Linked DNA regions of Jilunia laotingensis. The protein of the gene in region 1 interacts with the protein of each later gene in a pairwise test. Links are inferred from orthologs where the notes say so. Each region holds a gene or a part of one and is shown in the gene's direction. Other genes may lie near its edges.

Region 1 (3,726 bases):
AACTGTTAATGAGGGCCTGCTTGACCGGAATATGCTGCTTGAACAACAGATATCCAATTTGGAGAAGGTGTTGAAGGATCATAAATTAGATTCTACAAGTATAAACAGTATACGAGGCATTTCTGATAATAGTTACCAGATATTTAAGGCACATGTTATCAATAACAGTTTGAATCAGGCTGATAATTATATTACGCTTGATCAGGGGAGTGCTGAGGGTATCCGTCCGGAAATGGGTGTTGTCGATGGAAACGGAGTGGTAGGGATTGTTTATAAAACATCTCCGGACTATTCACTTGTCATATCGGTGCTGAATAGCAAGTCAAGTATCAGTTGCAAGATCGTAGGAAGCGAGTATTTTGGTTACTTGAAGTGGGAGCATGGTGATTCACGTTATGCTTATCTGAGGGATCTGCCTCGTCACGCAGAATTCAATTTGGGAGATACAGTGGTGACAAGCGGTTATTCGACTGTTTTTCCGGAAGGAGTGATGGTAGGTACGGTTGATGATATGTCCGATTCTAATGACGGTCTTTCTTATCTGTTGAAGATTAAGCTGGCGACTGATTTTGGCAAATTGAGTGATGTGAGAGTAATCGCCCGGAGCGGTCGGGAAGAGCAGAAAGAGCTTGAAAAATCGGTTGCGAACTAATGATTATAAATTATATACATAGGATAGGATGGTTGGTCGGTTTGGTGCTTCTTCAAGTGCTGATACTGAACAATGTTCATATCGGGGGGTATGCTACGCCTTTTCTATATGTCTATTTCATCCTCAAATTTCCTTCCGGCACCTCAAGGAATGAATTGATGTTGTGGGCTTTCTTTTTGGGATTAATGATCGATATATTTTCTAATACACCCGGAATGAATGCTGCAGCTACGGTTTTACTGGCTTTTGTGCGTCCTACCTTCTTACGTTTGTTCACTCCACGTGATACGCTGGATAGCATTATCCCGTCTATTCGGACTTTGGGAATCTCTTCTTTTCTAAAGTACGCAGTGACATGTGTCTTTATTCATAATCTGGTATTGTTGAGTCTAGAATTCTTTTCTTTTTCCAGTATCCCTCTGCTGCTGTTACGCGTAGTTGCGTGTACATTATTGACTGTTACATGTATTATGGCTGTTGAAGGTATAAGGAGATAGTCATGGCAAAGGATTATGTATTAGAAAAACGAAAATTTGTTATTGGAGGAGTTGCTATTTGTATCGTCCTTATTTATTTGATACGCCTGTTTGTATTACAGATTTCTACGGATGACTATAAGAAAAATGCGGATAGTAACGCCTTCTTGAATAAAATACAGTATCCCTCTCGTGGAGCTGTTTACGATCGTAACGGTAAACTGCTTGTTTTTAATCAGCCGGCTTATGACATAACGATTGTCCCTAAGGAGATTGAGAATCTGGATACTCTGGATCTTTGTCGTACGTTGAACATAACCCATGCGCAGTTTCTGAAGATCATGAGTGATATGCGGGATCGCCGTAGAAATCCCGGTTATTCGAGATATACTAACCAGTTATTCATGTCCCAGCTGTCTGCCGAAGAATGTGGGGTGTTTCAGGAGAAGCTATTCAAATTTCCCGGGTTTTATATCCAGCGCCGTACTATCCGTCAATATACTTATAACTCTGCCGCCCATGCTTTGGGAGATATCGGTGAAGTGTCCATGCGTGATATAGAAAATGATGATTACTACATACGCGGAGATTTCATCGGGAAACAGGGAGTGGAAAAATCATATGAGAAATATCTTCGTGGGGAGAAAGGTGTCGAGATATTGCTGCGCGATGCGCATGGGCGCATACAAGGCCATTATATGGATGGAAAGTTCGACCGTCCTTCCATTCCGGGGAAAAATCTGACATTAGGTATCGATATTGACCTGCAAATGTTGGGCGAAAGGTTGATGCAAAACAAAATCGGTAGTATTGTTGCCATTGAACCGGAGACAGGAGAGATACTCTGTCTGGTTTCTTCTCCCAATTTCGATCCTCATTTGATGATTGGCCGCCAACGTGGTAATAATCATCTTATGCTGCAGCGTGACAAGCGCAAACCTCTCTTGAACCGAGCTTTGATGGGAGCTTACCCTCCGGGGTCAACCTTTAAAACGGCACAGGGACTTGTCTTTTTGCAAGAAGGGATTATTCAGGAAAACACTCCTGTTTTTCCCTGTTCCCATGGATTCAATTATGGAAGCCTGCATGTGGGATGTCACGGGCATGCTTCTCCTTTGCCCTTAATTCCTGCTATTGCAACTTCTTGTAACTCTTATTTTTGTTGGGGGCTTTTCCGTATGTTAGGTGACCGTAAGTATGGTTCTCCTCAAAATGCTTTGACTGTATGGAAAGACCATATGGTTTCCCAGGGATTTGGGTATCGCTTGGATGTGGATTTACCAGGTGAGGGTCGTGGATTCATACCTAATGCGGGAGTTTATGATAAGGCTTATCGCGGTCGTTGGAACGGATTGACTATTATCAGTATTTCCATTGGGCAGGGTGAGATTCTTGCTACTCCTTTGCAGATAGCAAATCTTGGCGCAACCATTGCTAATCGAGGGCATTTTACACCTCCCCATATTGTGAAGGAGATTCAGGATGGAGAACTTGATAGCATTTATCGTACGCCGAGGGTTCCTACCATAGAGCGTCAATATTATGAAGAGATCGTGAAAGGCATGAGGGCGGCAGTGACGGGTGGGACTTGTCGTATAGCGGGCTCCATCCTACCGGGTGTGGAAGTTTGTGGAAAGACGGGTACGGCACAGAACCGTGGGAAAGACCATTCTGCTTTTATGGGTTTCGCACCGATGAATAATCCGAAGATTGCGATTGCGGTATATGTGGAGAATGGTGGTTTTGGAGCGACTTATGGAGTTCCTATCGGTGCTTTAATGATGGATCAGTATTTGCATGGTAAGCTATCTCCCGAAAACGAGAAGCTTGCGGAAGATTTTAGTAACAGAATTATATATTATGGTGACGAGGAGCGATAATTTATGGAAGACATTGGATTGGGTGACAATACTGCTTTACCTTCTCCTTATCATTGCCGGATGGTTTAGCGTTTGTGGAGCCAGTTATGATTATGGAGATCGTGACTTCCTTGATTTTTCTACTCGTGCGGGTAAGCAGTTCATGTGGATCATTTGTTCGTTTGGTTTGGGCTTTGTGTTATTAATGCTGGAGGACCGGATGTATGACATGTTTGCTTACATCATTTATGTAGGAATGATATTACTTCTTATCGTTACCATTTTTATCGCTCCCGATGTCAAAGGGTCACGGTCCTGGTTGCAGTTGGGGCCTGTCAGCCTTCAGCCTGCGGAGTTTGCCAAGTTTGCTACTGCTCTTGTGCTTGCCAAGTATATAAATTCTTACTCTTTTAATATAAAAAAAACAAAGTGCTTTCTGTTGCTCCTGGCTTTTATCATGCTTCCCATGGTGCTGATCGTGTTGCAGAAAGAAACAGGTTCTGCATTGGTTTATCTGGCTTTCTTTCTGGTACTCTACCGGGAGGGTATGCCGGGTGTAGTACTTTTTTCGGGAGTGTGTGCTGTCGTTTATTTTGTCGTTGGTATACGTTTTGATCAGGTATATATTGCCGACACACCGACACCGATCGGAGAGTTTGCCGTTCTTTCTATGGTTCTGCTATTTGCTGGAGCCATGGTATGGGTATATAAGAAGAAGTGGGAACCGGTAAGAAACATT
Region 2 (3,753 bases), 1.6 Mb from region 1 along the record:
GGATTAAAATGGCGCATGGCCATAAGAAGTGAATGAACCGTTCGACCGTATTTAAGATCGCCTACCATATAAATATTCAGATTTTCAAGTGTACCTTGTGTCTTATAGATGGAGTAAAGGTCTAGCATTGTTTGTGAAGGGTGCTGATTAGCACCATCTCCTGCATTAACAATGGGAATATCTGTTACTTCGCTTGCATAGCGTGCTGCTCCTTCCAAAAAATGACGCATTACAATTATGTCCGCGTAATTACTTACCATTTTTATGGTGTCTTTAAGTGTTTCTCCTTTGGAAGAACTGGTGGCTTTTGGGTCGCTAAAGCCAATGACACGTGCGCCAAGGCGATTGGCTGCAGTTTCAAAACTCAAACGGGTACGAGTAGAGGGTTCAAAGAACAAGGTGGCTACTACTTTTCCTTCGAGTAACCTGCGATTAGGATTTTTTTCAAATAGCTTCGCCATTTCAAGCATGTAGAGAATCTTTTCTTTGGAATGTTCGGCGATGGTTACTAAACTTCTGTTTTCCATTCTGTTATCTTTATTGATTGATAGAACTTGTTTTCAGACTGTAAAGATAGAGACAAAATGCGTTATACGCAACTAAATTGAAAAGTAAAATTATAGCTTGTTTTTATCATTAATATGGGTTTATGGATTATCTATTAAGGGTGATTTACAAGTTAATGGAACAGAATATATTAAAAAAGAATGAGATGACAGAGTTAAAAAGCCTTTTGTTGCTGTAGATATATTCCGAAATATATCTACCTTTGCATTTAATTTAAATGTTTGATAAATCGAAGTTTGGATAATAATGATAAAAAAGATAGTTAAGTCCCTTTGGATATTTCTTGCAGCAATCGTTCTATTATGTGTGATTATCTTTGTATCTATTTCATATGGATGGATTGGCTATATGCCTCCTGTAGAAGAACTAGAAAATCCTAATTACAAATTTGCCACGGAGATTTTTTCTGAAGATGGTAAAGTTTTAGGTACTTTCTCCATCGAAAAGAATAATCGTGTATATAGTAGTTATGCTGATTTGTCGTCCAATGTGATTAATGCATTAATTGCTACTGAGGATGTGCGCTTTACCGAACATTCTGGGATTGATGCGAAGGCTCTTTTCCGTGCTATTGTAAAGCGCGGTATACTTTTACAAAAAAGTGCTGGTGGCGGTAGTACGCTTTCTCAACAACTTGCTAAGCAGCTGTTCACTGAGAATGTAGCAAGTAATACAATGCAACGTCTTTTTCAAAAGCCTATCGAATGGGTGATCGCAGTAAAGCTGGAACGATATTATACAAAAGAGGAGATATTGACAATGTACCTCAATAAGTTCGATTTCCTAAACAATGCTGTAGGTATTAAGACTGCTTCCTATACTTATTTTGGTTGTGAGCCGAAAGATCTTAAACCTGAACAGGCAGCTACTCTTATAGGCATGTGCCAAAATCCTTCACTTTATAATCCCGTATCACGTAATTCAAAAATACGTAAAAATTCTTTAGGACGGCGTAACGTTGTTTTGGGACAAATGGAAAAAGCCGGATACATTACGCCGGAGGAATGTGATTCATTACAAGCTCTTCCCATGGAATTGAAATATCACCGAGTAGACCATAAGGAAGGATTAGCTACTTATTTCCGTGAATATCTTCGTGGTGTGATGACAGCTAAGGAACCTAAGGAAAGTGATTACCGAGGATGGCAGAAACAAAAATATTATGAAGATTCCTTGGATTGGGCTACAAATCCCCTTTATGGCTGGTGTGAAAAGAATAAGAAAAAAGATGGCTCTAGTTATAATATTTACACCGATGGATTGAAAATTTATACTACTATTGATTCCCGTATGCAAAAATACGCAGAAGAGGCAGTCGAAGAACATTTGAAGGATCTTCAGATACAGTTTTTCAAAGAGAAAAAGGGTCGTACAAAAGCACCATATAGTAATAAAACAAAGCAGGAGCTTATCGATGAATTACTAAATAGGGCGATGAAGCAAACCGATCGTTATCGATTAATGAAACAATCTGGAGCGTCTGAAACTGAAATAAAAAAAGCCTTTAATACACCCGAAGAGATGTCGGTATTCACTTGGTCGGGAGAAAAAGATACAGTTCTGACACCTATGGATTCTATCCGATATTATAAACATTTTCTTCGTGCAGGGTTCATGTCTATGGATCCGATGAACGGACATGTAAAAGCCTATGTAGGAGGACCGAATTATACCTATTTTCAATATGATATGGCGACAGGTGGGCGCCGACAGGTGGGATCCACCATCAAGCCTTATTTATATTCCTTAGCAATGGAAAACGGCTTTTCTCCTTGTGATGAAATGCGACATGTAGAACAGACATTAATCACTGAGACGGGTGAACCTTGGACACCTCGTAATACAAGTAATAAACGTTATGGTGAGATGGTAACATTGAAATGGGGATTGGCTAATTCCAGTAATTGGGTATCAGCTTATTTAATTGGTAAACTTAATCCTTATGAGTTTGTGCGATTGATACATAATTTTGGTGTACGTAATAAAGACATCGTACCGGCATTGTCATTAAGTCTTGGTTCTTGTGAAATTTCAGTAGGAGAAATGGTAAGTGCTTATACTGCTTTTGCAAACCGAGGAATCCGTGTAGCACCACTGTTTGTGACTCGTATCGAAGATAATGAAGGTAATGTTTTAGCTACTTTCACACCGCAAATGAATGAAGTAATCAGCAATTCGAGTGCATATAAAATGCTGGTTATGCTTCGTGCGGTTATTAATGAAGGAACTGGTGGGCGCGTTCGAGGACGCTATGGGATTACTGCCGATATGGGTGGTAAGACTGGTACGACAAATGATAATTCAGACGGTTGGTTTATGGGGTTTACTCCTTCCCTCGTATCTGGTTGTTGGGTAGGTGGCGATGATCGTGATATCCATTTCGATACGATGACTTATGGGCAGGGAGCATCTATGGCATTGCCAATTTGGGCGAAATATATGAACAAAGTATTTGCTGATAAAAATCTTGGATATGATCAGACTGAACGTTTTCAGTTGCCGGAAGGTTATGATCCATGCGCTGATTCAGATGTAGGTCTAGAAGATTCCAATGAACCGGGATTAGATGATTTATTTAATTAAGAATTGAAGAATTACTATTAATTATTCAAACTTTGATCAACATTTGTCTTATATGTATCGGTAGTAATTATAATCAAAAGAAAAATTTTCTTTTGGCTCATCAAAAGTTGCATGCTTTATTCCCTGACATTCGTTTTGCTAAGGAAGAGGTGACAAAGCCTTTATGGTTCAGGAATCAGGCTTTATTCACAGACCAGGTAGCTGTTTTTAGTACTATAGATGAGGAATGGCAAGTGAAAGCAAAGCTGAAAGATATTGAACATGAGGCGGGACGGCATCCTGAAGATAAGTTAGAAGAGAAGGTCTGTTTGGATATCGACTTATTAATATATGACGGTAAGATATTAAAGCCCGATGATTTAAAACGGGAATATATCCAAAAAGGAATAGAGGAATTAGAGTATTATTTAGATTGAAATAAGATGAAATTTTTAGGAATAATCCCAGCACGTTATGCTTCAACGCGTTTTCCTGCAAAACCGTTAGCGATATTGGGAGGTAAAACTGTTATTCAGCGTGTATATGAACAAGTGGTTGGTGTGCTTGATGACGCATACGTAGCAACAGATGATGAACGTATCGAAGCTGTAATAAAAGATTTTG

Evidence for each region.
Region 2: the proteins of H8744_RS08570 (region 1) and H8744_RS15315 interact in binary tests that used the Escherichia coli proteins (3 or more experiments, as listed by UniProt). The link is inferred for Jilunia laotingensis from one-to-one orthologs.

The regions. Positions count from the first base shown.
Region 1 is NZ_JACRTF010000001.1:2,269,655-2,273,380, forward strand. The notes cover bases 632-3,579. They hold H8744_RS08570 (peptidoglycan D,D-transpeptidase FtsI family protein), read left to right. Parts: upstream 632-1,151; coding sequence 1,152-3,008; downstream 3,009-3,579. Other genes in these bases: mreC (rod shape-determining protein MreC), read left to right, coding at 632-652; mreD (rod shape-determining protein MreD), read left to right, coding at 652-1,149; rodA (rod shape-determining protein RodA), read left to right, coding at 2,989-3,579. Outside these bases: more of mreC, read left to right, coding at 1-631; more of rodA, read left to right, coding at 3,580-3,726. UniProt on the Escherichia coli protein: Catalyzes cross-linking of the peptidoglycan cell wall. Responsible for the determination of the rod shape of the cell. Is probably required for lateral peptidoglycan synthesis and maintenance of the correct diameter during lateral and centripetal growth.
Region 2 is NZ_JACRTF010000001.1:3,912,372-3,916,124, reverse strand. What follows is about bases 507-3,481. They hold H8744_RS15315 (transglycosylase domain-containing protein), read left to right. Parts: upstream 507-813; coding sequence 814-3,150; downstream 3,151-3,481. Other genes in these bases: H8744_RS15310 (2-amino-4-hydroxy-6-hydroxymethyldihydropteridine diphosphokinase), read left to right, coding at 3,186-3,481; pyrB (aspartate carbamoyltransferase), read right to left, coding at 507-527. Also shown: more of pyrB, read right to left, coding at 1-506; more of H8744_RS15310, read left to right, coding at 3,482-3,566; kdsB (3-deoxy-manno-octulosonate cytidylyltransferase), read left to right, coding at 3,573-3,753. UniProt on the Escherichia coli protein: Cell wall formation. Synthesis of cross-linked peptidoglycan from the lipid intermediates.